Regions from separate parts of the Paenibacillus sp. 3LSP genome, predicted to be linked through region 1. Evidence: predicted binding sites of a transcription regulator. Region 1 holds the regulator's gene; each other region holds the start of a gene.
What was found. Region 1 encodes LexA, which represses DNA repair genes until DNA is damaged. Its sites were predicted from a motif close to CGAACATATGTTCG; they were not measured.
Positions count from the first base shown of each region.

Region 2: the regulator LexA is predicted to act here: its motif matches at 1,722-1,735, upstream of RW092_RS06910 (YhjD family protein).
Region 3: the regulator LexA is predicted to act here: its motif matches at 6,012-6,025, upstream of RW092_RS03270 (ImmA/IrrE family metallo-endopeptidase).
Region 4: the regulator LexA is predicted to act here: its motif matches at 5,670-5,683, upstream of addB (helicase-exonuclease AddAB subunit AddB).

Region 1 covers NZ_JAWDJI010000098.1:94,032-101,958, reverse strand. The annotation lists gene glnA (type I glutamate--ammonia ligase) at 1-1,113, shown strand, start outside; gene RW092_RS08080 (hypothetical protein) at 1,269-1,424, shown strand; gene lexA (transcriptional repressor LexA) at 1,541-2,167, opposite strand; gene RW092_RS08070 (LysM peptidoglycan-binding domain-containing protein) at 2,525-2,743, shown strand; gene RW092_RS08065 (DUF896 domain-containing protein) at 2,921-3,094, shown strand; gene RW092_RS08060 (hypothetical protein) at 3,107-3,637, shown strand; gene RW092_RS08055 (HAD family hydrolase) at 3,683-4,480, shown strand; gene RW092_RS08050 (FixH family protein) at 4,545-4,961, shown strand; gene metH (methionine synthase) at 5,235-7,927, shown strand, end outside.
Region 2 covers NZ_JAWDJI010000090.1:1,304-9,230, forward strand. The annotation lists gene RW092_RS06895 (M23 family metallopeptidase) at 1-219, shown strand, start outside; gene RW092_RS06900 (hypothetical protein) at 244-462, shown strand; gene RW092_RS06905 (RNA polymerase sigma factor) at 658-1,224, shown strand; gene RW092_RS06910 (YhjD family protein) at 1,244-1,702, opposite strand; tRNA gene RW092_RS06915 (tRNA-Leu) at 1,863-1,947, shown strand; gene RW092_RS06920 (alpha/beta hydrolase) at 2,136-3,479, shown strand; gene RW092_RS06925 (LacI family DNA-binding transcriptional regulator) at 3,567-4,553, shown strand; gene RW092_RS06930 (helix-turn-helix domain-containing protein) at 4,755-7,100, opposite strand; gene RW092_RS06935 (extracellular solute-binding protein) at 7,237-7,927, shown strand, end outside.
Region 3 covers NZ_JAWDJI010000052.1:1,340-9,266, reverse strand. The annotation lists gene RW092_RS03290 (X2-like carbohydrate binding domain-containing protein) at 1-2,540, shown strand, start outside; gene RW092_RS03285 (glycoside hydrolase family 43 protein) at 2,593-3,573, opposite strand; partial or broken gene RW092_RS03280 (oxalate decarboxylase family bicupin) at 3,863-5,025, shown strand; gene RW092_RS03275 (hypothetical protein) at 5,010-5,399, opposite strand; gene RW092_RS03270 (ImmA/IrrE family metallo-endopeptidase) at 5,342-5,992, opposite strand; gene RW092_RS03265 (helix-turn-helix domain-containing protein) at 6,114-6,470, opposite strand; gene RW092_RS03260 (hypothetical protein) at 6,768-7,049, shown strand; gene RW092_RS03255 (peptidoglycan recognition protein family protein) at 7,478-7,927, shown strand, end outside.
Region 4 covers NZ_JAWDJI010000173.1:8,345-16,271, reverse strand. The annotation lists gene RW092_RS14615 (site-2 protease family protein) at 1-70, shown strand, start outside; gene RW092_RS14610 (16S rRNA (uracil(1498)-N(3))-methyltransferase) at 160-924, shown strand; gene mtaB (tRNA (N(6)-L-threonylcarbamoyladenosine(37)-C(2))-methylthiotransferase MtaB) at 928-2,271, shown strand; gene RW092_RS14600 (NUDIX hydrolase) at 2,511-2,948, shown strand; gene RW092_RS14595 (Na/Pi cotransporter family protein) at 3,020-4,045, opposite strand; gene RW092_RS14590 (class I SAM-dependent rRNA methyltransferase) at 4,219-5,592, shown strand; gene addB (helicase-exonuclease AddAB subunit AddB) at 5,736-7,927, shown strand, end outside.

The sequences.
Region 1 (7,927 bases):
CTGGACACTTGGGTGATCTTCCCTTGGGTGACCGAGGATCGCGTTGCACGTTTGATTTGTGATGTATACATGCCTGACGGCACTCCGTTTGCCGGCGATCCACGCGCGATTCTGAAACGTGCGCTCAAGGAAGCTGAGGAAATGGGGTACACTTCAATGAACGTTGGTCCAGAACCGGAATTCTTCCTGTTCAAAACCGATGATAAAGGCAACCCTACAACCGAATTGAACGACCAAGGCGGATACTTCGACTTGGCTCCTACGGATTTGGGCGAGAACTGCCGCCGCGAAATCGTATTGACCCTGGAGGAAATGGGCTTTGAAATCGAAGCTTCTCACCACGAAGTGGCACCAGGTCAGCATGAAATCGACTTTAAATATGCTGATGCAATCAAAGCAGCTGACCAAATCCAAACGTTCAAGCTGGTCGTTAAGACGATTGCTCGTCAACATGGGCTCCATGCAACGTTTATGCCGAAGCCGCTGTTTGGCGTAAATGGCTCCGGGATGCACTGTCACCAATCGCTGTTCAAAGGCAATGTCAATGCTTTCTATGACGAAAGTGATGAATTGGGCTTGAGCAAAGAAGCACGTCATTATATGGCCGGTATTCTGAAGCATGCCCGCGCATTTGCAGCGATCACGAATCCAACCGTAAACTCCTACAAACGTCTCGTACCTGGGTATGAAGCTCCTTGCTATGTGGCTTGGTCTTCGAGCAACCGCAGCCCAATGATTCGGATTCCGGCTTCCCGTGGTCTCAGCACACGGATCGAAGTGCGTAACCCGGACCCAGCTGCTAACCCATACTTGGCTCTGGCTGTGATGTTGAAAGCCGGACTGGATGGAATTAAGAAAGAGCTTCCGTTGGTTGATCCGGTTGATCGCAACATCTATGTGATGTCTGAAGAAGAGCGGGTAGAGGAAGGCATCCCAAGTCTTCCATCCGACTTGAAGGAAGCGCTCGGCGAATTGCTCCGCAGCGAAATCATCAGCGAAGCGCTGGGAGATCACGCATTAACTCACTTCTACGAATTGAAAGAGATCGAATGGGATATTTTCCGGACCCAAGTTCACCAATGGGAACGCGATCAATATATGACGCTGTATTAATCAGGGTTCACAGCCAAGCCAGCTCCCGGCATTTCAAGCAGGGGCTGGCTTTTTCTTATGGTGAAGACGAATGAATTACAGCTTTTGGATTTCGAAACAATGCCATGATTTCACTCGAATTGGGACAACTTATAGATATAAGGAGGTTCATGCAGATGACAGTAACCGAACTAAAAAGATACCAACGTCGTCGCTATCGGTTAAAGCAGTGGTGGATCACAGAGCGTTCGGGGCTAGGGTGGGGTACGCGCGGGCGCCGGGAGAAGAACGGCTATAATCCCATGAGCTTCTTAGACCTCGAATGGGAGTAAGAGGGGAAGTCATCAAGTTCCCCATAAAGTAAACAGGACGAAGCGGAAGTCACTGCATCGCTTCGTCCTGTTCGGTTTCCTTATCTTATGTGGCCTACGAAAGGGAAGATTTCAAATTAGTGCAGGTCGCGGAACAAGCCGATGACCTTGCCCAAAATGGTTACATGCTTCAAACGAAGCGGTTCCATCGTTGAATTCTCCGGCTGTAGGCGAATATGGTCACTTTCTTTATAGAACGTCTTAACCGTTGCTTCGTCATCCTCCGTCATGGCCACAACGATATCTCCGTTGTTCGCCGTCTGCTGCTGGCGGACGATCACATAATCCCCGTTATGTATTCCAGCTTCGATCATGCTGTCGCCAACCACGGAAAGCATAAAGACATCCCCTTCCGCTGCGTAGTGCTCTGGCAACGGAAAATAATCTTCAATATTCTCTGTCGCTGTGATCGGCACGCCCGCGGTAACCTTCCCAACAATCGGAACGCGGGTCACGCTGTGTGCAAATAAATTGTAATTCTCCGATTCCTCTTGACCCAGCAATTCAATGGCGCGCGGTTTCGTTGGGTCGCGGCGGATAAATCCTTTCTTCTCCAGACGGTCTAAATGGCCGTGAACAGTAGAACTGGAAGCCAATCCGACGGCTTCACCGATCTCCCGGACCGAAGGAGGATATCCCTTAGCGCGTACTTCGTTGCGAATAAACTCAAGAATAGCCTGTTGCCGGCTCGATACCTTTGACATTTACGGATCAACCCCATTTAGTAACGTTTGGAAAAATTATAACATAGAACTTCCGTTCGTACAAACATTAGTTCTAAATAGTTTGGGAGAAGAGAACTACTTTAAAAAAAACAAGAACAACTGTTCGAAAAAACTATTGAATCAAACAAATGTTCGTGTTATATTGAATACATGTAAAACAGAACACTTGTTTGGAGTGATGGTGAAATGTTGAAATATAGTTCTTATCAAAGCATCTATGAACAACCTTCTTTTCGTCGTCCGGTGAAGAGAAGTCTACATATGAATGTCTTCCTTAAGAGTAGATTGTCCAAAATCGTCCTGCTTTTAATCATCCTCAGCATCACATGTACTGGAATGGTACAAGCCTTTGCTGCTTCCACAGACAACGCTGACGGAACGTATCGGCCGGAATATGTCGTGGTTATGCCAGGAGATACGTTGTGGGAAATTGCTGTAGCACATAAGCCACAAGGACTGGACACAAGGGTCTATGTTCAGAAGCTGATCCGGACTAACGGGTTGAGCAGCAGTGCGATTCAAGCTGGCGATACGTTGATGTTGCCCAGTAGATAATTCATACGTTAAAAAATAATTCACAGGTTTATCAATGTATTCGAACAGAGCTTGTCTTAAGGTATTACGGCAGGGGTTGCCGCGCCTTGACAAGCTCTTTTTCTCATGTCAAAGTAAGAATTAATGCCCTGTGAGACATCATGGGTAGCATAGTATATCAAAGAAGCAGGTGGATTTATGGATATTGATGCTTTGGTTAAGCGGATTAACGAGCTGGCTCGAAAAGCGAAACAAGAAGGGTTAACGCAAGACGAACTCTTGGAAAGAGCCCAGCTTCGGGAAACGTATCTGCAAAACGTTCGCAGAAATTTTCGGCAACAGCTCGAGTCGATCGAGATTGTAGATAAATAGGGAGGAACAGGTATGGGGTCGTTTGACCGAAAAGTAGAACGCAATCAACGAAGAATGTACAAGAAAGGCAAAGGTTCCAATGTCGGACAAGGGACGCGCAACCCTCGTACTTCACTTGGAGCAAATGGGGAAGGCGACGTATTTAAAGGGCGGAACTTCATTTTGCCTACCGCCTTGGTTCTGTTAGCGCTGCTGTATGCCGTGGTCGGGTTGATCGGGAATACCGAGGAAGTGAATTCGGTATTGTTCTGGGCAACGATCTTTTTGTATTTCGTGCTGGCTCTGGTGATTTTCCTGCGCAAGCCTTATTTGCGCGTGAATAAGAGCTCGTTGTACACTTCGAAGTTCAACCGCGATCGGATGTTGGATGCGGGTAACATCAGCAAGATCAAAGTGAGCCGGAGCAAAATCGTCATTGAACCGAAGACGCGGGAACCGAAGTGGGTGTTCTACCGCACCCGTAACCGGTTTGACACGGAAGCAATGGCTGCACGCCTGCAGTTGTATGCTGATACCCATCATGTGAAGCTGGTGAAGGAATAAACCTTATACAATACACTTGTGATAGGAATGGAGAGGTTGGGGCGAATGGCAATCAAGGCGGTATGTTTTGACCTGGATGACACGCTGCTCTGGGATGAGCGAAGCGTAAAGGAAGCTTTTGCTGCAACGTGTGAACGCGCTGCGGCGAAAATTGATGGATTAAACCCCGATCAATTGGAAGAAGCCGTACGCCGGGAAGCGCGGGGGTTGTATGAATCCTATGAAACGTATCCTTTCACAACGATGATTGGAATCAATCCGTTTGAAGGGTTATGGGCGACATTCTCTGCTGGAGAACAACCGGAATTCCGCCAGTTGGAGCAGTTAGCTCCAACCTATCGTAAGGAATCCTGGCGGCGCGGTCTGCTTGCGCTTGGCGTTGATGACGAGGAGCTGGCCGGCGAACTGGCGGAACAGTTTGGCCGCGAACGGCGTGCCCGTCCTCATGTATACGAGGAGACTTTTCAAGTGTTGAAGGAATTGCAAGGCAAGGTGAAACTGCTGTTACTTACGAACGGATGTCCAGCCTTACAGCAGGAGAAGCTGGATGGCGTGCCTGAGCTGGCGCCTTTTTTCGATGAGATTGTGATCTCCGGAAACTTCGGTAAGGGCAAACCCGATCCATCCATTTTCCGCCACGCCTTAGAACGGTTAGGGATCGAACCGAATGAAGGAATCATGGTTGGTGATAAGCTGACGACGGATATCAAAGGTGCGCTAAGTGTTGGTATGACCGCCGTTTGGATTAATCGAGACGGCAAAACACTTACCGGTGAGATCGTACCGGATTATGAGATCAAGCATTTGTCCGAACTTCATGACCTCTTAGCGAAGTTGGCATAACTCAAGTTGGCTTGTAGTGAATCAGAAGTAAGGTATTCTTAGGCGGTGGAAGGGGGAAATCTGAATGAGAATCAAGGGAAAAACGGGGCTGCTTGTTGCCATCGTTCTTGCGCTCATTGTTGTCGCTGGATGCAGCCGTAGTGAATCATCGTCTGCTTCAGCGGAAGAAGCGGCACTGCAGCCGATTCAAGTTGAGCTGGACGTAACACCAGCTGCAGCTAAGGCCGGTGAACCGGTGACGTTTACAGCCAAAGTAACCCACAACGGCGAGAACGTGGATGATGCGAAGGAAGTTATGTTCGAATTTTGGAATACAAATGACGATAACGCAAAGCACAATCAAGTCCAAGTGAAGAGTGCCGGCAACGGAACCTATGTGCTGGAGCATACTTTTAAGGAACCTGGAACCTATGAAGTGATTTCCCATGTTACGGCTCGCGATCAGCACTCCATGCCTTCGAAGCAATTCACGGTGGAATAAGCTGACAACTGAATCGGTGCTTTTGTTAAAGGAGCTGCTGTTCTCCATTTGGAGAAGGCGGCTTTTCTATTAAATTGATCCTCCTAATAAGGCGAATTTCCGAACTTTAAAAGAAAAGATTTGTAGCGTTGTTCGGATTTTAATTCAGGGATGACCGATAGGATAACAAGATCTTGAATGAAGTGTTTCACTTGGAGATTTCACGGAACTCTCTTTTCTTCAACGCTTTATTCTGTTAAACTATATTTTAACGTTTTACGGGAGGGACATGACATGAGTAAACCAAGCCTGCTCGACAGAATGAAAGAACGAATATTGATCCTCGATGGCGCCATGGGCACCATGATTCAGCAGGAAAACCTGACTCCAGCCGACTTCGGCGGTGAAGAGCTGGACGGCTGTAACGAAATGCTCGTGCTCACCCGTCCGGATGTGATCCGTGGCATCCACGAGAAGTATCTCGCGGCAGGTGCTGATTTGATAGAAACGAATACGTTCGGTGCGACATCTGTCGTGCTGGCTGAATATGATATTCCGCATAAGGCACGTGAAATCAACTTGGCTGCGGCCAAGCTGGCGATTGAAGCAGCGGAAAAATATAGTACTCCGGATCATCCACGCTACGTGGTAGGCATCCTGGGACCCACAACCAAGACCTTATCCGTTACTGGCGGTGTGACGTTCGATGAGTTGACGGCCAGCTATGCGGAACAAGCTACGGCGTTAATCGAAGCTGGTGTTGATGCGCTGATGCTGGAAACTTCACAGGATACACTGAACGTAAAAGCCGGGAGTATCGGAATTAAACGGGCTTTTACCGAGACTGGAACCACGTTGCCTCTGATGATCTCCGGCACCATCGAGCCGATGGGGACAACGCTGGCGGGTCAAAATATCGAAGCCTTCTATATCTCGCTTGAACATCTGAATCCGATCTCCATTGGACTTAACTGCGCAACGGGACCAGAGTTCATGCGTGACCATATCCGCACTTTGTCTGGACTAGCGAAAGCAGCGGTAAGCTGTCACCCTAATGCCGGTTTGCCGGACGAAAACGGCACTTACCATGAGTCCCCGGATTCGCTTGCCCAGAAGATGTCTGCTTTTGCCGAGCAAGGTTGGCTGAATATTGCCGGCGGGTGCTGCGGTACGACGCCTGCTCATATCGCTGCATTAGCGAACACGCTGAAGGATTACCGGCCGCGTGAGCTGAACGGCAGCCATTTGCCGGCACTTTCCGGTATTGAGCCGGTTTATATCGAATCAGCAAACCGACCTTACTTGGTCGGAGAGCGAACAAACGTTTTGGGATCACGCAAGTTTAAACGGCTGATCGTGGAGGGCAAATACGAAGAAGCATCGGAAATCGCTCGGGCGCAAGTGAAGAACGGAGCACAGGTTGTCGACGTGTGCGTCCAGGATCCGGACCGGGATGAAGCGGAGGATATCAAGAAGTTCCTGGAATTGGTGGTCAAGAAAGTCAAAGTCCCGCTTATGATTGACACGACCGATCCGAAGGTGCTGGATATTGCTCTACAATATTGTCAGGGCAAATCGATTATTAACTCGATTAACTTAGAGGACGGCGAAGAGAAGTTCGAGCGCGTCACGCCGTTGATTCATAAATACGGTGCGGCTGTGGTCGTAGGTACGATTGATGAACGCGGGCAAGCGATCACGCGGGAGGATAAGCTTGAGGTTGCTAAGCGTTCCTATGATCTGCTCGTAAACAAATATGGTCTGCAACCGGAAGATATCATCTTCGATCCGCTCGTATTCCCTGTAGGGACAGGGGATGAGCAGTACATTGGTTCGGCCAAGGAGACGATCGAAGGGATCCGCCTGATCAAAGAGGCATTACCAAAAGTTCATACGGTGTTGGGCATCAGTAACGTCTCGTTTGGTTTGCCTGAAGCCGGCCGCGAGGTTTTGAACTCTGTTTTCCTGTATGAATGCACCAAAGCAGGACTGGATTATGCGATCGTGAATACGGAGAAGCTGGAGCGCTATGCAAAAATTCCGGAAGAGGAGCGTCGTCTGGCGGAAGAACTGATCTATAATACGAATGATGAAACGCTGGCCGCCTTCGTAGCAGCTTTCCGGAACAAGAAGGTAGAGAAGGCCGTAACTACCACTCAGCTCACGCTGGAGGAACGGTTGGCTTCCTATGTTGTAGAAGGAACCAAGGAAGGGTTAATTCCTGATCTTGATGAGGCGCTTAAAAAGTATACCGCCCTGGAAATTATTAATGGCCCGCTGATGGCAGGGATGGAAGAGGTGGGTCGGTTATTTAATAACAATGAATTGATCGTTGCCGAGGTATTGCAAAGTGCCGAAGTAATGAAGGCATCGGTAGCGTACCTGGAACCGTTTATGGAGAAGAATGAAACCAGCGTAAAAGGGAAAATTCTGTTGGCAACGGTGAAGGGCGATGTTCATGATATCGGCAAAAACCTGGTTGAGATCATTCTGTCCAATAACGGTTACCAAATTGTGAATTTGGGCATAAAAGTACCACCGGAACGCATTATCGAAGCGTATCGGGAGGAGAAAGCGGATGCGATCGGACTCTCCGGTCTGCTGGTGAAATCGGCTCAGCAAATGGTCACAACGGCACAGGATTTGCGGAATGCCGGCATCGACGTCCCGATCCTTGTAGGCGGAGCGGCGCTCACCCGCAAATTTACCAAAACGCGGATTCGGCCAGAGTACGACGGCTTGGTCTTGTATGCCAAAGACGCAATGGATGGTCTCGATTTGGCCAACAAGCTGATGGATCCGGTCGCTCGGGAGCAAATTCGCCTGGAAGTAGAAGCGGAGAAAGAAGCGGATAGCGCTGTAGCCGTTGCTGAGCCGCTGCCGGAGCTTACACGAGTGGAGCGTTCCAAGATTTCTACCGATGCGCCGGTATTTACTCCACCGGATCTGGAGCGTCACGTCCTGCGTGATTATCCGATTGGTCACAT
Region 2 (7,927 bases), on a different contig from region 1:
ATTCAAATAAAGGAAGGAGACCTTGTTGAGGCAGGACAAAAGATTGGCAAGGTTGGAAATTCGGGTTACAGCACAGAGCCACACCTTCACATTCATGCGATCAAGAAGACCGAGGGGAAAAACGAAGAATTTAGAGGCCCTTCTGTCCCGCTGGTTGTGGATGGTACCCAGCTAAAACGCAATGACTTAATTCTGAATGAACGAATTTTGTTTAGATAAAACGGTCGTGGGGTGGAACAATAAATGAAAATAAAAGTTGCTATTGAGATAGGGGTAAAAGCGATTGCGCTTACAATGGGACTAACATTTCCTTATGTGCCTATTTGGGGGAAAGTCATATTTTTAATTGTATTCTGGATATTACGTATAAGGGACATTGAAAACGACAAAAAGTGGACCAGCGTTTCTGCCATATTTCTTATAGGTATGATCGTAGCTTATATGGCCAAGCAGTTTTTATGAATAGAAGACGGGATATGCCGTTCAGCCGACTACTAATGGCTAGGAAGGCATTTTTACTATTTTGCTAGGATAAAATTCCCTTTTCTCCCAATGAATGATATACTCTAAATATGTGATGTTTATCATATGATTCGAGACTGAAAAGTGGTAAGAAACCAACTTGCTCGCTCATTGGTAGCTCGGAGGGGATTTTCTTTGGAACGGTGGTTTAAACTGTTACGATGCCCCATTCACGATATGGATGTCGCTACACAAGAATGGGTCTATCGTTCTTTTTCTCAGTTTGTCCACAAGGATATTTTTTCCATAAGCGATGATCATGAACTAACTAAGGACATTACACAAGAAGCGTTTATTAAGGCAGTCAAACATGGGCCACGACTACAATCAGATGAAAATATACCAGGTTGGATTAGGCGGGTTGCCCGGAACACCGCCATTGATTTCCTAAGAAAATGGAATAACGGCCATCGGATGGTTGGCTATATATGCGATAGTATATATGCAAAAGTTCGAAACGAAGTCAGTGTTGCAAGTGAAGTTGAGACCAAAGTGAAAATTGAATTGCTTTATTTGGCTCTCAGCGAATTAAAGTCAGACTATAAGACCGTATTGCTATTGTTTTATCTCTCTGGAAAATCGTATCGTGAAATCAGTAAGGAGTTGAATCTGGGAGAAGCTGTTGTCAGCCAGCGGCTGGCGAGAGCTCGCAAAAAGTTGTTGCAACATTTTCTGGAAAAATGGGCTGATCATGATGAATGAACAGGGGATTCATTCCCCCTTAAAGGGTCCCTTTTTTGCCGCAGCTTGCAGGGGAGGAGACGTCGCCACTTCCCGGCTGGCGGTTTCGGAGGATAGCCCGCTCCTTGGCGGATGCGCCCCCGCTGCCAAGATAGGCGCGCATCCGGGTGGACACCTCACGCTGCAAGCCGGCCCACAAAATCCGCATCTTGCCATGGTATCCCCGGCAGCGGTAGTCCGCCTGAATGCCGTTCTCGTCTTGACGAATCCGTTCGATTTCAATGTTCCGTTCGCGGAATTTGCCTTGAATCTCCGAGAGGACCAACGCGACACGGCGCTCGCCGCCGCGGATGAGATCGACGTAAGCTTCCGGGCTCTTCAGCAGCCCGCTTTGTTCGAGAATTCGGGCGTCCCGCTCGAATACCTTCTGTAAGAAACCGAGCAGCAGCGCGCTCTTGATGAGCGCCAGTTCTTCTTCCTTGATGCCGGGAACGGCCATGGAACAACACTCCTTTACGCGAACTTATGTTCCTATCATACCCCCGCGCAACGTTTTTAATCAAGGGGTCCCATGAAACTTTTCCATTGACTTCTCAATGCAGGGCGTGGTATGATCTATCTTGTCGCTGCAAAATATGATTTTGTACGATATCGACTATGCGGTCGTGGCGGAATTGGCAGACGCGCACGGTTCAGGTCCGTGTGGGCTAACCCCCCGTGGAGGTTCGAGTCCTCTCGACCGCATCGATTTTTAACGAACAAGAGCTCTTGATTGACCTTTATGGTGATCGAGAGCTCTTTTTTTGCTCATTGTTGTGAGAGATCGTGTTGACAAATCCCCAGAGCCAGCCTAATATCAACTTAACTTAAACGTTTAAGTTTAGAACATTAATCGTTTAAGTTAAATTTGCTTGCCGAAGGGATGGTTACGAATGGGAGCGGAAATCGTTACACTTGCTAATGTGTACTCCAGGTTTTTGGGCAATGCTCGGGAGGTTTATGTCTATTTGCCTACTTCTTATGCGGAAGCGGAGCATCGTCGGTACCCGGTGCTTTATGCGCAGGATGGACAGCATATGTTTGCGTCTGATTCTAAGGGAGACTCTTGGGAGATGCACCTAACGGCCGAGCGGTTAAGCCGGGAAGGTCGGATGGAAGAAGTGATTATCGTGGCGGTATCGTCCATTGAGGATCAACGGGGCTCGGAGTATTTCCATGATCATCCGGGAGTTCGAGAAGCTTTCAATACGACTTGTAAAGGGGATCTGTACGAAAGGTTTCTCATTGAGGAGCTGAAGCCGATGATCGATGCTAAGTTTCGGACATTAACGGACCGGGAGCATACGGCGATCATCGGTTCTTCTGCGGGCGGACTTGTCTCTTATCATATCGCTTTTCGTCGTCCGGACATCTTTGGACAGGTGGCGATCCTGTCGCCTTTTCTGGTGCATGCGGTGGTGAATGAACCAAGGGACCATATGAACCATCTTGAACCGGTACGCGAGCAAAAAATATACCATTCCTTCCCGGTCAAACCGCCCGCGCTGCGCGTTTGGGTCGATATCGGCGGTGCGGAGGGGCTGATCATGCCTCGTCACGTCCGGGCGTTTGTGGATGAATTGATCCAAAGCGGTTTTGCGCCGGGCGAGGATTTGATGTTTTTACTTGATGAGGCGGCGGGCCACTCCCAAGTCGCTTGGGCCAGACGGTTGCACTCCCCGCTGCTGTATCTGTTTGGCGAGATGGGACGCCCGCGCAGTATCAGGCTGGACGGGAGAAGACAAGTGGGGCTGCAAGGGCATCGGGTTTGGCTCTATCCCCAAGTGACCTGCGACACAGGCTTCGAAATGAGTTTACTCAAGGCAGACTATACGGTGGACTGTCCGGAAGTGCTGACGGTGGGACCGGACGGCTTGATCGTTCCGCAGGCCGAAGGGAAAGCTGATGTAACGGTCAGCTTCGGCGGGCTTACCGCACTGACGAGCATCGAGGTGATCCCGGACTTGTCCGAGCACGTGCAAGTTGAAATCAGCGTGACCGTTCCACCGTCTACCCTGGCGGATGCTCGAATTCACGCGGGGTTCGAAATCCCGAAAGTTCGAGACGGGTTCTATCAGGGGAGCTTCTTGCTGCCTAGAGACCTGGTATTTGATGTGAAGGTATCGCGAGGCTTTGGATTCCATGAGCGCAGGGCAACGAGCCGACGCTTTGACACCTCCGAGCCGGTTCGTCTGCATTTCATCGTGGAGGAGTGGGAGGATGACCCAACTGCCTAATCCTTTATGGACCAAGGCAGTAGCGATTCCCTTCCGGGATATGGTATCATCCTACCAAAGTGCTAGAGATTTGATGAGGTGTTGGCCGTGAAAAAAGCAACCTTGAAGGATATTGCCCGTGAAGCGAAGGTTTCGGTGGCAACGGTTAGTTACATTTTAAATCATGTGGACAACCAGAAAATTACGGATGAAACGCGCTGCCGTGTGTTGGAAGCCGCGAAGAAGCTAAATTATATCCCTAGCCTTGCGGCACGTTCGCTTGTCCGGGGGAAATCCGGCATGGTGGCCTTGCTCTTCTGCCGCAGCGAGCGGGACGGGTTATGGAAGCAGCTCTATTACGGCAGATTAGCTGAACGGATGGAGATGCTCTGCAATCAGGCAGGCTATCACCTGCTTGTGCTGGGGATGGACGCCTTGCGGCCCAATCCAGAGATCATCCGGCAGCGGGAGGTGGATGGGGTGCTGTTGGCCGGAGTGAAGCAGGACGTCTTCCGGGACATTTCCGTCCATTTTAGCTTTGGGGTTCCGATCGTACTGCTCGATACCCATATCGACGATCCGCTGTTTCATAAAGTTGTGATGGATTACCGCAAGGCGTTTACCTTATGGAGAGAGCAATCGGCCGCGACCGCACGGCGCTTTCTGGTGTTGGATGACTTCACGAATGAGAACACGATGAAGATCATCATGGATGCGGCAGAACTCGAACCGGAAGCCATTTTCGTGCTCACAGCGGACAACGTGGACCATTTGCCCGATTTTCTGGCGCGGTTTCGAGGGGGCGCCGGGATTGTGATCAACGAGTTTGTTGGCATGCTTGTTGCGAACGCCTCACGAGGACTGGACGTGGATCTGACCGTCCTTTGTACGAGCGGCTGTCCTGAAGTGCTGCCTTCGACGGTCCACAAGCTCACCTCAGAAGCAAATCGCGGACAACTGGAGGTTGCTTTTCAGATCATGCAGTTTTATATCGAATCGAAGGACAAGCCCCCTTCAAATGCAAGCTCCAAAACTCAAGTGGGATATGAAGAATACGTTTCGATTCCATTGCAGCAAGTGAATGCCGAGGGCTAACTTCCCTCCGCTTCGTACGCCTCTTGCCACGATTATCCCTTTCGTTCAGGAAGCTATAAGCCGGGAGCGGGCAAGGTGAAGTGAAGGGAGAAAGCAGGTGCAGTGATAGGCGGTCATCAAGCGGGTTGCGGGTTCCTGATCAAACGGGATAATCCTGCAAAAGCCCCGGCCCATTTATACCTCCGGGCCCCCGCCGCAGCCTTACATCGATTTCCGAATGCTCCCCGGCGAATGCGCTGCTGCACCTTCCCGATACTGCCCCGGTGTCATCCCCTCTATCTTACGGAAGGAGCGGATAAAGTTCTGCGAGTTGTTGTATCTCAGCTTGGCCGCGATCTCCTTGACGGGCATTTCCGTATTGCGCAGCCATTCTTTCGCCATCTTGAAGCGGTACATCGTGAGGTACTCGCTGAAGGAGCAGCCCGTTTCTTTCCGAAAAATGCTGCTGATGTAGTTCGCGTTGTAATGAAGACGGGCGGCGCAAGCCTCCAGGGTTAAATCGGTGTCGTACTCGTGGTGAATCAAATCGATAATTTTCTCCGAAATATTTTGGTACTGGGCGTTTTGCCGGTTATGAAAGATGCGGATCATCGGGTGAATGACCGTCGTCCAGAACCAATCCTCGATTTCTGCTTTGGTGTGCAGCCCAAACATCTCTTCAAACAAAGAACCGCTGCCTGCAGGCCGGATCTGGTGCAAGGCGATCCCCGCTTCCTGCATCATTACCAGCAAATTATTCAGCAGGCGGGTCAGCGGGATTTGATATTCCTGCGGCGTCAGCTCTTGGTTGAACATGGAGTTGAACAGCCGCGCATTCACTTCCTTGGCCTTCTCCGTTTCCGCCAGCTTAATGGCGTCTAGCAGCTCGTTTTCCTTATGCGTCGGATAGTTCACGTTCAGGACATGCTTGCCGGAGTTGAGGTTCTCGTATTGAATAATGACCCCCGTCCCGAGCTTCATCCGATATTTTAATGCCTCCATCCCCTCGCGGTAAGCGATGGGCAGTTTTGAGATGGACTGAAATGACAAGCTTAGACCAATGCTGACATGGACTTTCAGGCATAGATGGATTTCGTGCTGCAGCTTCTCCGTCCAAGTATATACGGTTTGGTGGAACGAATCAGGCTCCTCTTCAGCACTTCCGATCAACGTCACGATGGTTTGGTCCATAATCACCGGGGTGAACCGGCTGCGGGGATCCAGCAACTCCTCGATGATATTTTGCGCGGCGAACAGCAGCAGGTTAAGATCCTTTTTGCCATAGGCTGAATCCTCCGTAAAATCCAGGGCTAAGGTAAACACCGTCATCGTTCGCCAAGCGCGGATCTGCTCCTGGTAGCCGTACTGTTCGAGCTTCTCTAGTAATTGGCTTTTGGTGTAGCGCCCTTGAAACGCTTCAATCAAGGAGAACGCCCGCACTTGTCGGATATGCTGCCGAACTTCCGTTTCAAGCTGCGATTTGGACTGGAACAAACGATCATACTCTTCACCAATGAGTTCAAACTCATCGGCATGGGTCCGGCGGACATCGGTTTTGCGCCGGCCGATGAGATGCAGAAGGCGTTCGATCGGCGAGTACATCCGGCGTGAGCCGAACCAGGCCAGCCCGACCGACAACACCAGCATAAACAGGCAGACATAGAAGGTGAACAGTCCAATTTTGCCGGCTTCCCGGGTCAGGCTGCCGATGGAGGTGACTGATAGATACATCCATCCGTTCAGCTGGGAGCGCAAGTAGGTGACGGCATAAGCTTTCTTGCCGATGTGCGTCTGAAATTGCCCGGAGGGATGAGTTTCGTCCGCGAGCAAGGAGGTATCCTCCCATCCGGTTTCCTCCAGCTGACGGCCGATCCATGAAGGATCAGGATGCATCAGGATTTGCCCGTGCTCATCTGCGACAATCACCAGGTCCTCGGTCTGAACGTCCGTCGCCACAACGTCTTGCAGGCTGCAGGCAGGAAAATTGGCCAATGCCAGTCCGTATTTATGCAAGCTGGAGACCGGCAGCTTCTTGATCAGGCTGATGCTGTAATGGCAAGGTGCTGAATCCGCATTCTCCTCGCTATAAAACCAGGAGGACGGCGTTAACATCCAGGTGGTATCATTTGGCGTATCCATCAGCTGTTCCAGGCCCTCACGGTCCTTATATTCACTCATCCGATACAGCCCGGAGTTCTTCACCATCCAGTCCTGCTGGAGATTCATCAACACGACATCCTCCAGCTTCGTATCGAAGAATTGCATGTTGCGGATTTCATTCCGCAGGTCGTTATATAGTTTGAAATCGCTTTCAGATAACGGGTTTTGAAGAGCCTGTTTGAGCACGGTCGAGTTGACGACTTGATTTAACGTTTGGTTGACAGTTGTTAACTTCCGTTCTACATTGGAGTTAATTTGCGAAATTAGCTCAATTTTGCTTCGGTTGACATTTTTTTGGATTTCTCGGGTTGAAGTCAGATAGGAAAACGTTCCGATGAACAGGACGGGCAGTGTACTTACGGCGATTGTAAAAATCATCAGTTTGCTTAAGAAGCTTAAAGGTTTCACCAATCTCAGCACCTGACCTTATCGTTAAAAAGTCGTTAATTCCAAGTGTATGATGTCTGTCAAATAATAGCAATAATCATCTCGTGAGGCAATAATCATTTTGTATTATTCTTCGGTTTGAGGGGGGCTTTGAGCAATGATTAGAACAAAAGGCGGGGACCGCGGGTTATTCGCGACAGCGTTGCTCTTACTCGTGCTTGTATTCTTGGTTTCCTTGCTAAGCGGGTGTATAAACCGGGATACGCAACTTCAGGCATCCGATTCGGATCGGCCGTATTTGTCCGTGTTGGTGCCGCTTCACTTTCCTCAGCCGCCATCGAAGGAGGTGGTAGCCAAAATCGAGGAGTTAACCGACATGCGACTGGATCTTAGATGGGTGCCGGAGGGCGTTTATACCGACAAAATGTTGACGGGGTTAACCACCAACTCCCTGGTGAAGGTCAGCTTTGTGAAAGTATCGGATTATCACATGGTGAAAAATGCGATTCGTTCCGACGTCTTCTGGGAAATTGGGCCGTATTTGGCAGAGTTCCCGAACCTGAGCAAGGTGGATCCGAACATATTAGATCAGACGGCCGTAGACGGCAAGATTTATGGGCTGTATACCGAACGCCCTTCCTCAAGGCAAGGGGTCATTTTGCGCAAGGATTGGTTGGAGCGGCTGGGGCTGGAGGAGCCCAAGACACTGGATGAGCTTTATGAAGTGCTGCGGCAGTTTACATACGGAGATCCGGATGGCAACGGGGAGCAGGACACGCTTGGTGTCGTGGACCGGAACGATTTGGTTTACGGTATTTTTAAGACGCTTAGCTCCTATTTTGGCACCC
Region 3 (7,927 bases), on a different contig from region 1:
TCGTCAACAGCACGATCTCGCCGACAATGGCGGAGTTTGATCAGAAACCGTCGGCGCAAGCGGACGTGACGACTGCGATGACGCTAAACGGAAATACGCTGGTTCGCATCGCCAACGGGGAGGAAGATTTGACCGAAGGGGCGGACTACACCATCGAAGGGGATACGGTCCGCATTCATTCCTCGTATTTAGCAGCACAGCCTACAGGAAGCATCGAGCTGACGTTCCATTTTAGCGCAGGTCTGCCACAAACGCTTACGATTCAAATCGTGGATATGTCAGGCCGGTTCCTTATGATCAATAACGATGACCCCGGCATTCGTTACACGGGGTCCTGGAATCGCAACGGTGGTCGGAACTTTGGGGATTACATGGATGATGTGCATTTTGCCGAGACCAACGGTGATTTTCTGGAGTATACGTTTAAGGGCACCGGAATCCAGTACATCACTGAAATCGATCCGTCCCAGGGAGAGGTGGATGTGTATCTGGATGGCGCATTTGTAGGTACCGTGGATACCCATGCCGACGTTAGACAGGCGATGCAAGCTGTCTACAGTGTATCCGGATTGTCCAACAGCCTGCATACGATCAAGCTGGTGAAGAAATCAGGCCGATTTATGCTATTGGATGCGTTCAGGGTGCAAATTCCTGACCTGATAAACCGCACCGAAGCGACTTTTGATAAAACGCTGTCCGCTCAGGAGGACATCCAAGTAGAAGTGCTTAGCGGCATCGAAAATCTCAGCAGCATCCAAAACGGTGAGACGCCGTTGGTTGAGGGCACAGACTACACCGTAGAGGGGAACCAGGTGACGATCAAGAAGGAATACCTCGCCGCTCAACCGGCGGGAAGCTTGAAGCTGACGTTCCACATCAAGGGAGATTACTACGATGACGTGCATTCCACCGAGATGAATGGCGATTTCTTCGAGTATACGTTTAAGGGCACCGGCATCGATTTGCGAATGCCTGCTGGCCCGGCTCAAGGGGAAATGGAGGTGTACATCGACGGACAGCTGAAAGCGACGGTAGACGCCTATGCCGAGACCCGCAGCGCTCAGCAACCGTTGTTCAGCATCGCCAACCTGCCGGCTGGTGAACATACAATCAAAGTGGTGAAAAAATCCGGCGAGCTGATGCTGGTCGATCAGCTGATCTTCCACGTCGCTTCGGGTTCGACGCCGCCAACAACGCCAACCAATCCGACGAACCCGCCTTCGTCTCCATCTGGACCGTCAACGCCGCCTAGCCGTCCAGTGGAACCGGAAATTATCCGCGATCCATCCAGTCCTATCCCGGTCGACATCGTTCGGACGACCGCAGCTGATGGCTCGAAGCAGGATGAAATCAAGTTGACGGCCGATGCTAAGCTTCGGGAAGCGATTAACAAATTGGCGGAAGAAGGCGCCGCTTCGCTGAGTCTGATGATCCCGGATGCGAAGGATGAAGTGAGCACCATCAAGCTTTCGCTTGCCCGCGACGTCATTTCCTTGCTCACGGGGCGTGGACTTGACTTGCAATTTCGAACCGTAAACGGGGAGATCACGATTCCGGCAGCTTCCTTGCAGGGGGCAAGCAGTGATGTGACGATGACGATCCAGCCGGTAAAAGCAGCCGCCCAAACCAAGGAAATCGAAGGGCGCGCGAACCAGGCTGAGGTTGTGCTTACGGCTACAGGAGGTAATGAAGTTACAATTATCGGCCGCCCGGTTCAAATCGAGACGAATTTGCAAAACCGGGAGGTCGAGCTTGTTCTGCCGTTAACGGGGATGGCAGATGAAGTAGACCTGATTAAACTCGGTGTGTACGTCGAGCATTCCGACGGAACAACGGAGTTCCTGACGGGAGAAATTGTTCCGTTAGCGAGCGGCAAAGGGCTGAAATTCACCGTCGATCATTTCAGCATCTTCGCTCTAGTGAACTCGGACTCAGCGTTAACCTCTATGCATAAGGCCTATATCAGCGGTTATCCCGGTGGTTTGTTTAAACCGGAGAACCCGATCACTCGCGCGGAGATGGCCGCCATGTTAGTCAAGGCGATGGAAATGAAGGAAGCGGGCCAGACGATTCGCTTCAGCGATGTTCCGGCAGGTCATTGGGCCGCTGAGGCGATTGCCAAAGCGTCCAGAATGGGCTTGATGCAAGGCTATGCCGATGGCAGCTTCAAGCCAGAACAGCCTGTCACACGGGCGGAACTTACGGCAATCGCCGTGAAGTTGATGAAGTCGGCTGCAGGGCAGCAAGGCGCAGGCTTCTCGGACACCGCCGGTCATTGGGTGGAGCAGGCGATCCGAGCGGCCCAGGCGGCGGGTATCGTCAGCGGATATGCTGATGGCTCGTTCTGGCCAACGGCTTTGGTCACACGGGCCGAGGCTGTGACGGTGTTGAACCGCGCATTGGAGCGGGGACCGCTGTTTGGCGGAGCCGACGTACTTCCGGTGTGGCGTGACGTTCCGCAGTCGCATTGGGCATTTTATGAGATTGCGGAAGCATCGACAGAGCACACCGCGATGCCGAGAGCAGCTGAAATAAAATAAAAGAGGAGCGCCACCCGGCTTGCTTCAGCCGATGGGCGCTCCTTCTTTGTGCTTATTTATATGGATCGATGGTTTGAATGGTACCATCCGGATTGTAATGCAGCTCAGTATATTTAACGCTGCGTTTGTGGTTCACACCGCCGGACAGCGAGCTGTCATGGTAGAACAGGTACCATTTATCTTGGAATTGCACGATCGAATGGTGAGTGGTCCAGCCGATGACTGGCTCCAGGATTTTACCTTTAAATACGAACGGACCTTGCGGGTTCTTACTGATCGCATAAACCAGCGTATGGGTCGTTCCGGTGGAGTAGGACAAGTAGTAATACCCGTTGTACTTGTGCACCCATGGCCCTTCGAAATAACGGCGCTCCTCATCTTTGGCTAACAGCGGATTGCCATCCTCATCCACAATCGAGATTTCCTGCGGTTCGGATTTGAAGGTCAGCATATCGTCGCTCAGCTCGGCGAAGCGTGGTCCAAGCGCCGGTGCATCTGGTGCCGGGCCTTCTGCGTCCGGCTTGAAGGTGCCGGTTTGCCATTTCTCCAGTTGGCCGCCCCAAAGTCCGCCGAAATACATGTAGGCACGATTGTCGTCATCCACGAGAACAGCCGGATCAATGCTGAAGCTGCCTGGAATATAGTTTTCTTCCGCCTTGAAAGGCCCGGCAGGCGAAGAGCTGGTCGCTACGCCGATACGGAAGATGCCATCTTTGTCCCGCGCAGGGAAGTAGAGATAGTAAGTATTGTTCTTATAAGCCGCATCCGGAGCCCACATTTGCTTGCTGGCCCATGGGACGTCGCGCACATGCAGGACTTCACCGTGATCGACGCATGGAGAGTTGAAGTCGTCCAGCGACAGGACATGGTAGTCCTCCATGGCGTATTGGTCACCGTTGTCGTTGTCTGGACCGTCATGATCGATGTCATGGGATGGATAAATATAGATCTTGCCTTCATACACATGGGCAGATGGGTCTGCCGTATAAATGTGAGTTACAAGTGGTTCATTCGGACGTACAGGTTTTTCCACAAGGATTCCCCTTTACCTAGTTAGTTTGTTGACTAAACTTACTAACTTTAATTATACAGAAGCTTAGGCAACTATCAAGCACTTAACGTTATTTTCTCCGAAATCGTCGATTTTTATGGGAAAAGTGGAAATGAATCACTACATATTTTTGCTCATGCGGGAATAGGTTCACTGTGTAAATAGGTTTTGGTAAAAATTAGAAACAACTTGTCCAGATAAGGAGTGATGGTGAATGTCGGATCATTTGGATTCATCTGAATCAAGGCAGCCGGAGAATCAAGCTGGCGCGATGTCGTCGATCCCTCAGCCGATACGGGCTGACGGCGCCGGGGCTACCGATACAGGCTCGCGTGACGTCATGCGGGATCGCGAGAATCCCGATATGCTGGTTCCTCCAGTGACCGATAACGGATTGATTCCGAATTTGAAGTTTTCTTTTTCGGATACGCATATGCAGTTGAACCATGGGGGATGGTCCCGGGAAATTACGGTTCGGGAGCTGCCCATCGCCACGACGCTGGCGGGGGTCAATATGCGTCTGACGCCGGGGGAGTGCGGGAACTGCATTGGCACCAGCAGGCAGAATGGTCGTTTATGATTTCGGGTAGTGCCCGGGTTACAGCGGTCGATCAGGACGGGAGGAACTTTATCGCCGATGTGGGCGTGGGGGATTTGTGGTATTTTCCACCGGGGATTCCCCATTCGATTCAAGGGCTGGAGGAAGGCTGCGAGTTTCTGCTTGTGTTCGATGACGGGAATTTCTCTGACCTCAATACGTTGACGATCTCCGACTGGTTTGCCCATACGCCCAAAGAGGTGCTTGCTGCGAATTTTGGCGTGCCTGAAAAAGCGTTCGACCATATCCCGAAAGAGCAGGTGTATATTTATCAGGACCGTGTTCCGGGGCCGATCGACACGCAAAGGATTGAATCGCCGTACGGCGAAATTCCTCTCAGCTTCAAGCACAGCCTGCTGGCCCAAGAGCCGATTCGAACGCCGGGCGGGACGGTACGGATCGCGGATTCGTGGAACTTCCCCATTTCCAAGACGATTGCGGCTGCCCTTGTGGAAATTAAGCCTGGTGCAATGCGAGAGCTGCATTGGCACCCCAACAATGATGAATGGCAATATTATTTGTCCGGGAAAGGACGGATGACCGTATTTGCCGGTAACGGCGCTGCCCGTACCTTTAACGTCAGAGCAGGGGATGTAGGGTATGTACCGTTTGCCTATGGCCACTATATCCAGAATACCGGCGACCGCAGCATCTGGTTCCTGGAGATGTTCCGCAGTGACCGATTTGCGGATGTGTCGCTCAATCAATGGATGGCGCTGACGCCGCATCAGCTGGTGGAGAGCAATCTGAATGTCGGGCCGCTGCTGATGGACGCGCTGCGCAAGCAAAAATGGCCGGTTGTCAAATACGACCATCCCAATCAACCGATGACATAGCCTAGAATTTCTTCGACTTCGTCCATCTGCAACACCAGGCGCTGGATGTCCGAGGGATCGCCGCAGCGGGCAGCAATTTGCGGCAGGCGGATGCCCAGCAGCTGTTGCGATGGATGGGAGGGCGATGTGTTCGGTGCGCCAGCTGAGATTTGATCTGATGGCTCCTGTTCCAGCTTAGGTCGAACGAGGTCTTCCAGCAGGACAGATACGCAGGGCAGGTCGCCAAAATCCTCGGGAGCAAACGGCTCAAACGGTCCCGAAACCGGGATATACAGCGTTTCCGACCAATCCACATCCCCTGGCTGGAGATCCACAATTAACTGCAGCGGACGGATCGAGTCCGTATAATAATCGCAATATGCCGCAATCCGCATTCTTTACCGCCCTCCTCGACTTCCGATTTGTCGTTCCAGCTGGGACAGTACCCGCCGGGTTTCCGGCGACCAGCTCTGCTCCGCTTCGCGCTGGCGGCGGGTTGCCTCCTGGGCAGCTGCGATGAGGCTGCCCTGCAGCACCCGCCGTTGGATTTGGTCCAACCGCTGCTCTGCCAGCTCCGGGGGAACCTGGAACTGTAAGCCACCGCTTCGCTGCGATGATCCGGCACCGGCAGCTTGGCGAACATATAGAAAGGAATGGCGGCATAGAGCACAAACTGCTCAGCTTCGGTCTCTTGGGCATGCATGAACAGCTCAGTCATCCGCCGCTGATCTCCGGCATGGCGCAGCACATGGCAAAGTTCATGGAAAAAGACGACCCGGGACTGATCCGCCTGCATCATTTTGTTCAAGAAAATCACATTCTCCTCATTGTCCGAAAAGGACGGGTGATTCCCATAGACTAACCCGATCCCGAAGGCTTCGGCGATGCGGTCGATGTCGAGATCGGCGGGGGATGAGATCCCGTGATTCAGATATTTGGTATTCATCCATTGCTCCAGATGAGTCTCGCGATAATAGGCGTACAACATTCAAGTCACCTCTTGGATGAGAATGTATGTTCGGTCTATAGTCCGAAATAAGGGCCCTTAGAATCAGGGCCGTTGTAGTTGTCTTGTTGATTTTATATGTAACTCGTTATCTTCGAATAATTTAGCCTTTCGATTCGTCTCCGTCCAGCAGCTTCTTCTTCTGCTCCCGATATGCTTTCAGAGCTGCCTCCATCATGGCGATTTCATCCGCTGTATACGCTTCAGGTCCTCCGAAAAAAGACAAGCTCATGCCTTTCTCCACTGCTGAAGACGGGTCGTTGGTCCGGCCTAGTAAATAATCGGCACTGGTATCCAGAGCGTCAACGATCTTACGCAGCACCTCCGGATCCGGCTTGCGGTCGTTGGTCTCATACCGAGATAGCTGCACGACCGAAATTTCGGCTTGGGAGGCGAGGTCTTTTTGCGTGAGCTGACGTAGTTCACGAAGATATTTGATTCGTTCGCCTAGCGTTTGCATGGTTACTCCTCTTCCTAACCGTTTCATTTAGTGTAGCACAAGTTGCCAAATTGGTAAAGAGAAGGTGGTCAGAATGGAATTTATTTATATTACCAAATCGGTAATCTAGTGGCTTGACATTACCAAAACGGCAACATATAATCAGGTTGCGGTTACCAAATTGGTAAAAAAGAGGGTGGAAAACACTCTATCCAAACTTTTCTTGGACAAGCTCAATTGAAGATAAGGAAGATAGGGATTTCCAAAATGGTAATAAACTTCGCTTAAAGAAACTTAAGAGAGGTGAGATTTATGGACATGACTGCACTAACTTCGATCACATCGGCCTTAGCGGCAATTAGTGGGATAGCATTAGGCTGGGCCGGGCGCTCGAAAGCGATGCGGAGGGAAGCTGAGGAAGCGGCTGAAGCTGAGGCGATGAGACGAACAGAGATCGTAAATCTCAAGAGACTCATTGACGACATGAAAATCGAGCAGAAGCTGCAAGGCCAGCGATTTGAAGCCTTCTCCGAGCGGCTGACCCGCGTCGAAGAGTCAGCAAAACAAGCCCATAAACGGATCGATCGGCTGGAGGAATAAGCTCTTGGGTATGATTGAGGTATATGGAAGAGTATGCTAAGATAACAATAGAAACAAGGAGGCTGCGCCACAGCCTCCCCGGTACAACACTTGGGTGGGAAACCTCCAAATGTACTTCAGAGAATAACCCGCACCTCGGCGCTAACCTGGGCGGGTTATTTTCGTTTATTCAGGTAAGTAAGCAGTGCAAGGACAAACATGCCTAGCATGATCACTTCCGAAAACGAAAATTGCATACGCATCACCTCCCATCCGGAGGCGATACAGTCCCACCCAAGTTCAGTTGTACATGCTAAATTATACCAGAGTCTGCTAAATCATCGCAGGCTCTTTTGTTTTTTGATGAAAATCCTAGATTCGTCCTCACAAGTGCACAAGCGAAGGGGTAACCTTGCGGAATAGCATAAATGGAAGGGGTGAAATCGCTTATGGATACAAAGAAGTACCAAATTGAAAGGCGATACATTGTAAAGCGGCCTAACGTCCGGCCAGGGACGAGGTTGACGACGGGAACCCCGGAGTTTTTTGTGGCGCATGACACGGGGAATCCGGGGGCTACGGCGGACAACCACTATGCCTATTTCAACTCGCTGAAGGATCGGACAGCCTCGGCCCATGTGTTTATCGATGATACAAAAATTCTTGAAATTATCCCGACAGGCACTGGCTCGGATCCCGCGGAAAAAGCTTGGCACGTGCTGTATAACGTGAAAACGGACAACGATTTATTTGGCTATGATGCCAATGATGCTGCCATCGGGGTGGAATTTTGCTATGGCGGGCGCATAAAATTTACGGAAGCGTACAAGCGCTATGTCTGGTATCTGGCTTATTGCTGTTACAAATGGAACAAGAACCCGTACGTCTTTATTCCATCC
Region 4 (7,927 bases), on a different contig from region 1:
GCTATATAATGCAGCCGAAACGATCTATTACCAGTTTGCCCATCTTTTCCTAGCTTTGTTTGGCGTATAGGCTGGAGAAGAGGACTGGAAACAGGAGTTCAAAAGTTGTATGATGTAGTTTGGTGATTTTTGACCTTATGGAACGGTGAGGATGATGGCATGCAGCGATATTTTGTGGATCCTGCGCAATTTGGCGATCGGGAAGTGACGATTGCCGGTGAGGATGCCCGTCATATCGGCAGGGTGATGCGTTCCAAACCCGGCGATAAGCTGATCGTGAGCGACGGGATATCCCGGGAAGTCCTCGCGGAGATTACAATCATCGAGCCGCAGCAAGTGACCGCGGCTATTATAGAGGAGCTGGCGGCGTCGGGCGAACCGTGGCTTCAAGTGACGGTAGCCCAAAGCTTGCCCAAAGGCGACAAAATGGAAACCGTCATTCAGAAGTGTACGGAGATTGGTGCAGCTTCTTTCCTTCCTTTTTTATCTGAGCGTACGGTGGTACAGTATGACAGCAAGAAGGAGGAGAAGCGGCTCACCCGCTGGCAGAAAATCGCCAAGGAAGCCGCCGAGCAAGCGCATCGCAGCAAAATTCCGACGGTTGAGCTTCCCGTCAAATGGGACAAGCTTCTTGTAGAGCTGAAGAACTACGATTTGGTATGTTTATGTTATGAAAAAGAGGACGGCCGGCAGCTGCGAGACGTGCTGAAGCCTTTCGTTATCGGGTTGACACCTGAAAGAACGGTGAAAGTCGCTGTGGTCGTTGGACCGGAAGGCGGCTTTACCGAAGCGGAAGTAGAGGAAGCCGAAGCTGCGGGAGCGGTATCCGTTGGTTTAGGCCGGCGCATTTTGCGTACCGAGACCGCTGCCATGGCCGCCCTGACTTGCATCATGTATGAATCCGGAGAAATGGGGGGGAAATGAGCGATGCCTACTGTCGCCTTTTACACCTTGGGCTGTAAAGTGAATTTCTATGATACTGAAGCCATTTGGCAACTCTTTAAAAACGAAGGCTATGAACAGGTTGATTTCGAGGAATCAGCTGCCGACGTTTATTTGATTAATACTTGTACGGTGACGAATACCGGTGACAAGAAGAGCCGTCAGATTATTCGGCGGGCGGTGCGCCGTAACCCCGACGCGATCATTGCGGTAACTGGCTGCTACGCGCAGACATCACCTGCGGAAATTCTGGATATTCCGGGCGTAGATCTTGTCATCGGTACACAGGACCGGGACAAAATTATCCCTTACGTGAAGCAGCTCCAAGAGCAACGTAAGCCGATTAACGCTGTGCGCAACATTATGAAGACCCGGGAGTTCGAAGAGCTGGACGTACCAAGCTTTGCCGATCATACCCGCGCTTTTCTGAAAATCCAAGAGGGCTGCAACAACTTCTGCACCTTCTGTATTATCCCTTGGTCGCGTGGTTTGTCGCGCAGCCGCGACCCGCAAAGCGTCATTCAGCAAGCGCGTCAACTGGTCGCTGCAGGATATAAGGAAATTGTTCTGACTGGCATCCATACGGGCGGCTATGGGGATGATTTGGAGAACTACCGTTTGTCCGATCTGCTGTGGGACTTGGATAAAGTCGAAGGTCTGGGACGTATCCGGATCAGCTCGATTGAAGCAAGCCAGATCGATGAACGGATGCTGGATGTGTTGAAGAACTCCTCGAAGATGTGCCGTCACTTCCATATCCCGCTGCAAGCAGGCAGCAATGAAGTGCTGAAGCGGATGAGAAGAAAGTACACGATCGAAGAATTCGAGCATAAAATCAAAATGATCCGCGATTTCATGCCGGACGTTGCGATTACAACTGACATCATTGTCGGCTTCCCTGGGGAAACTGACGAGCTGTTCCGTGAAGGCTTCGAAGCGATCAAACGCATCGGCTTCTCGGAAATGCACGTGTTCCCGTATTCCAAGCGGAGCGGTACGCCGGCAGCGCGGATGGAGGACCAGGTCGACGAAGAAGTGAAGCATGCTCGCGTGCATGAACTGATCGACTTGTCCGAGCAAATGCAGCTGGCTTATGCGGAGAAATTCGTGGGTCAGGTGCTGGATGTCATTCCAGAGAAGGATGAGAAGGGCACTGCCGGAGACGGCTTCGTGACGGGCTTCAGCGACAACTACCTGCAAATTCGCTTCCCGGGCACACCGGACTTGACCGGCAAAATCTGCCGCGTGAAGCTGACCAAAGCGGATGCGAACACCTGCGAAGGACAGTTAGTTCGAGTTCTGGACGATGCCACTCAAGCCTTAGCTTAATAAGGTCGCCCGCCATCGGGCATAGGTCAAGGATTTCACCCTGATTGGGGTTGAAATCCTTGTTGTTACATACGGGTAATTTGGAAGTATGAGTGCGATGCACCTATAATTAACAAATAACAACGGGCGTCAACAATTTCTCGCCCAGCGCCGAAGACGGCATATCCTGAAGGGAACAGCGAACAGAAGCGCCTCAGTCCATTGGGAGGCTTGGGTAAAATAAAGGAGGTACAGCCAGAATGCCATTCAAAGAAATCTCTGCTGGAGGCGTCGTTTATCGCATCCAAGACGGACGGCTGCAAGTGCAACTGATTACCGATCGTTATGGCAAGATATCGTTTCCGAAAGGGAAGCGGGAACCGGGAGAAACCGTGGAACAAACGGCGCTGCGCGAAATTTTGGAAGAAACCGGCATTGTGGGCCGGATTAATAAATTGATTGATATCATCGCATATACTTACCATCATCCCAAACTCGGCTCCGTGGAAAAAGAAGTCCATTATTACCTGGTAGAATGGCAAAGCGGTGCCCTCCGTCCTCAGCTTGAGGAGATCCGCAGCGTGTCCTGGTACGAGCCGCAGGAGGCTTGGCGTCAGCAACGCAAGGCGGGATATGACAATAACGACTTCATCTTAGAGAAGGCCTTGCAAATGCTGGGGATCGAGCCGGAGAACTAATACGGTGCAGTTGTTTTCTGCGATATTGAGGAGATGGGAGAATATCGGGGAAAATAACTGCATTTTTGCGGCTATTTAGATGCCTTCGCATTCGGAAGGAGGGGGCCGGCGTGATGATCCAGGTCTTCAGGCGGGTCCAGCTTGGACCAGATTGGCAAATAGCAGAACGGCAGCGCCAGCAAGGAGCAGACCACATTAAAAATCGTCTGCGTGTGAGCGATTTGCGCTGAAAGATCGCTGGTTAACCAGGCTGCCGCCCCTTGCAGCAGCGGAACTAGCGGCAAGAACAAGACTGCTCCCAATACGTTGAGCGTTACATGCGACCATGCGACGAAGCGGCCAGCTCGGGTGCCGCTGATGGCGGCGATGACCGCCGTGACACAGGTGCCTACGTTGGAGCCGATAACCATGGCGATGCCAAATTCGACCGGCAAGGCACCACTGGCGGCGAGTCCCATCGTCATGGCGACGACGGCAGCACTGCTATGAATGATCGCCGTCAGGATAGCGCCGGCAAAGGCGCCCCACAACAGGCTGCCGGTGGCATGCTCCAGCAGCCAGGAGATCACGCCGCGCTCTTCCAGCGCCGGACCAATCGACTGCATAAAACGGATGGCGATCATAACGAGGCTGAAGCCGGCGATAGCCAGGGCAGCATACTGCAAGGGCAGCAACCAGGGGATGCGGCGTTGGATATAGTTTGGCAACATTTCGCCTGCCAGCACGGCGGCGGCCCATAACGTGAACGAAACGATCAGCATGGGGACTCCCAGCTTGGCTATATTAAGGGCAAGCAGTTCTGTGGTCAGGCAGGTTCCGATATTCCCTCCCAGAATAATGCCGAGCGTCCGTGCATAGGACAACAGGCGGGCGTTAACCAGGCCAATTGTCATGACGGTTACAGCGGTGCTGCTCTGTAAGACGGCCGTGATGAAGGTGCTCGATACAAGGCCGGTCCAAGGTGTCCGCGTCGTCCGGTGAAGAACACCAATCAGTCGTGGACCTGCCCATGCGTGCAGGGCCGCCTCCATGACCTTCATGCCGAACAGGAACAGGGCGAAGCCAAACGTCACAGGAAACAAAATCTCATGAAACATGCTGGCAACCTCCCTCCCCGGATGATCTGTCAAATGCAGACAAGCGATAATCGTACAAGTTACATATATGACGGTCGGACAACTTCCATGCCAGTCAGGCTGACGAACCGTCCCGGTCGCAGCGGTGCTTTAGGCGTCGTGAGTCATATTTAAAATGAGGAGTGAAGGATTAAGTGGCAAGGGTCATATTGCAACGCAGCCGCAAGAAACGGGTGGAAAAAGGACATCCTTGGATCTTCAAAAATGAAATCGAACGATTGGAAGGAGAGGTGAAACCGGGCGATTTGGTTGAGGTGGTTGATCACCGGAACCGTTATCTGGCCACCGGGTATTACAACCCGGCTTCACAAATTACTGTCCGCATCGTGTCGTATACACCGTTGGAGGCGATGGACAAGGCCTTTTTTGTCCGTAGGTTTCAGGAATGCTTGAAGCATCGGGAACGGTTCGTGAAGGAGGACGCTTACCGTTTCGTATACGGAGAGGCCGACTTTTTGCCGGGGCTGATTGTGGACAAATTTGGTGACGTGTTGGTAGTACAACTGCTTACACTGGGGATGGACCGCTGTCGGGAGCAGATCGTAGAGGCGTTGTCCGAAGTGATGCACCCCGTTGGCATCTATGAACGCAGTGATGTAGGTGTCCGGGAAATGGAAGGCTTGGAGCAGGTGAAAGGGTCGATCTTTGGCCAGCCGCCGCGCCATGTGATCGTTTCAGAGAACGGGCTTAAGATCGAGGTGGATATCGAGCAGGGGCAAAAAACCGGGTATTTCTTCGACCAGCGGGAAAACCGGGCGTCCATCAAGCCGTTGATGACCGGCTGGGGTGGCCGCAGCGGCATTTCGCTGCAGGAGCTGCCCACGGAAGACGGCGGTGTGCGTCTCGCACCGGTTAACCGGAACGGTAAAGAAGTCACCTTCCCGTACTGGGATGGAGCTACCGTGCTGGAATGCTTCTCGCATACCGGAAGCTTCACCTTGCATGCTTGCAAATATGGAGCCAAAAAGGTCACTTGCCTTGACATCTCCGAGCATGCGATAGAAAGTGCGAAGCGGAACGTGGAACTGAATGGGTTCACCGATCGCGTCGAATTTGTGGTGGCTGATGCGTTTGACTATCTGCGCAGCCAGGTAAAGGGCTTGGAGGAACGGGCACGGCGGGCTGCCCAGGACGCTAAGGTCGATACTTCCGTGCCTTTGACCGCCGGCGGCGGGCGGACGTGGGACGTCGTGATCCTCGATCCACCGGCGTTCGCCAAGACGAAAGCGGCGGTCAAAGGCGCCGTTCGCGGCTATAAAGACATTAACCTGCACGGCATGAAGCTGGTAAATGAAGGCGGCTATTTGGTCACGGCCAGCTGCTCTTACCATATGCGTCCGGATCTGTTCCTGGAGACGATTCTTGAGGCAGCGGAGGATGCGGGCAAAGTACTGCGTCTTGTGGAATGGCGGGCAGCCGGTAAGGACCACCCGCAAATTCTTGGGGTGGACGAAGGACATTACCTGAAATTTGCCATTTTCGAAGTGCGCAGCAAACACGCGTTATAAAATTGAATATAATTGAATTACAGCCTCGTTTCGCGAGCTTTCGCGGTGCGAGGCTGTTTTTGTGACGGAAGAAGATGCGAATGTTTGATCGTATTTATGCTATACTGGAACTTAACGAATTGTCCGTCGTAGGAGGGATTTCCATGTCTTTACAGTTTATACTCGGCCGCTCCGGCAGCGGCAAAACAAGCCTCATTCTTGACCGGGTGACCTCCAAGCTGCGGGAGCAACCGATGGGTCCGCCGCTCATTATTTTAACCCCGGAGCAAGGCACGTTTCAGATCGAGCAGCGGATCGCTACGGCCCCGGGACTGCACGGTACAGTACGCACTCAGGTGTTAGGATTTCGTCGATTGGCGCTGCGCGTCATGCAGGAAACCGGAGGTGCGGCATTGGTGCCGATCGATGATGAAGGCAAGAAAATGCTGCTGTACAAGCTCATGCGCCGCCGCAAAGACGAGTTGAAGCTGTTTGGACACGGCGGAGACCAGCTCGGATTAATTGACCGGATCGCCGGGCTGTATACGGAAATGAAGAAATATAACGTGGATTTCTCCACTTTGCAGGAGCATTATCATCTTCTGGAGCAGATCGAAGGGGAGTCTCCTTTATTAAAAGATAAAATGCACGATTTGAGCCTCCTGTTCGCGGAGTATGACGAAGAACTGTCCCGCTTGTACATCGACAACGAGGACCATGTCGTCAAGCTGGCGCAGGGGGCCAGCGAGTCGGCTTATTTGCGCGGGGCGGAAATTTGGATTGACGGGTTTCATACGTTTACCCCTCAGGAATATACTGCGATTCTCGCGCTGCTGAAAACGGCGGCTTCGGTTACGGTCTCACTGACATTAGACCGAGTATACAACGATGGAAATCAGCCGCATGAACTTAACCTGTTCTATACCCCTGCATCTGCCTTCGTGAAGCTGAGCCGACTGGCTGCAGAAGAGGGGATTGAGGTGCTGCCGCCGGAGCTGCTGGAAGCTCGCCCGTTCCCGCGGTTTCGGGAGAGCGAGACGCTTTCATACTTGGAGTCGGCTTACGAGCGACGTTCGCCATGGCCGAAGTCTGAGCCGCCTAAAGATTTAGAGAATGCCTTGTCTCTGCACCGGGCGGCCAGCCGGCGAGCCGAGGTCGAAGGGGCGGCACGTGAGATGGTGCGTCTCGCCCGGGAAGAAGGTGTGCGCTGGCGGGACATGGCGCTCTTGGTGCGCAACTTAGGGGATTATGAAGAACTGCTTGCTCCAACGATGGAAGCATACGGGATCCCTTATTTCCTTGACCAGAAAACAAGCATGCTGTATCACCCCATGATCGAGTTTATTCGGGCGGCGCTGGACGTTGTGCTTGGGTTTTGGAGATACGAAGACGTATTTCGCTGCGTGAAAAGCGAATTTCTTCTGCCGCTGGACGGCAGTCTGACGCGTGAACATATGGATGTGCTGGAGAATTATGCTCTGGCGAGCGGAATCCAAGGTTATCGATGGTTTGACGGCCGTCCTTGGAAATCGGCGCCCAGCCTGTCGCTGGAGCTGGAGGATCAAACGTCGGCATCCACGAAAGCCATGGAGCAGCTGCAGCTGTTGGAGCGGTGCCGCGCTGCGGTCGCCGGCCCTTTGACCGCTTTTGAGAAAGAAATCCGTAAGGCGAAGAACGCAGAAGATATGTGTGCGGCAGTGTACCATTTGCTGGAGCGGGTGGAAGCCGCCCAGCGCCTGGATGTGTTGGCACACCAAATGGTTCGCGAAGGTAAGCCGCGTCAGGCGATGGAGCATCGCCAATTATGGGGCGCGGTATTGGACGTGCTTGACCAGATCGTAGAGATGATGGGGGACGAGCCGTTGGAGCTGGAGCTCTTTGCCGGCGTGCTGGAGACCGGGCTCAAGGAGCTGAAGGTGTCGCTGGTGCCGCCTTCGCTCGACCAGGTGCTGATCGGGAGTACGGAGCGGACGCGTTCGGGGCAGGTCAAGCATCTGTTCTTGCTTGGCATTAATGAAGGAATCATGCCAGCCAATTTGCAAGAGGAGGGGGTGCTCAGCGAGCAGGAGCGGGAGCGACTGGCGGAGCTTGGCTTGGAGCTGGCTCCGGGGCTGGCCCGCAAGCTGTTGGATGAACGTTTCCTCATCTACGAAGCGTTGTCCGGGGCAAGCCGTTCGCTCTGGTTAAGCTACCCCGCTGCCGATGGTGAGGGGGGGGCACTTTTACCATCGGAGGTGATCCGGCATGTGAAGCGGATCTTCCCGGGACTAAAGGAGCAGCCGCTGCTATTAGCGCCGGGGCCTGTCAGCAGCTCCACCGATCCGTTCGCTTCTCAGCTTGAATACGTCTCTCATCC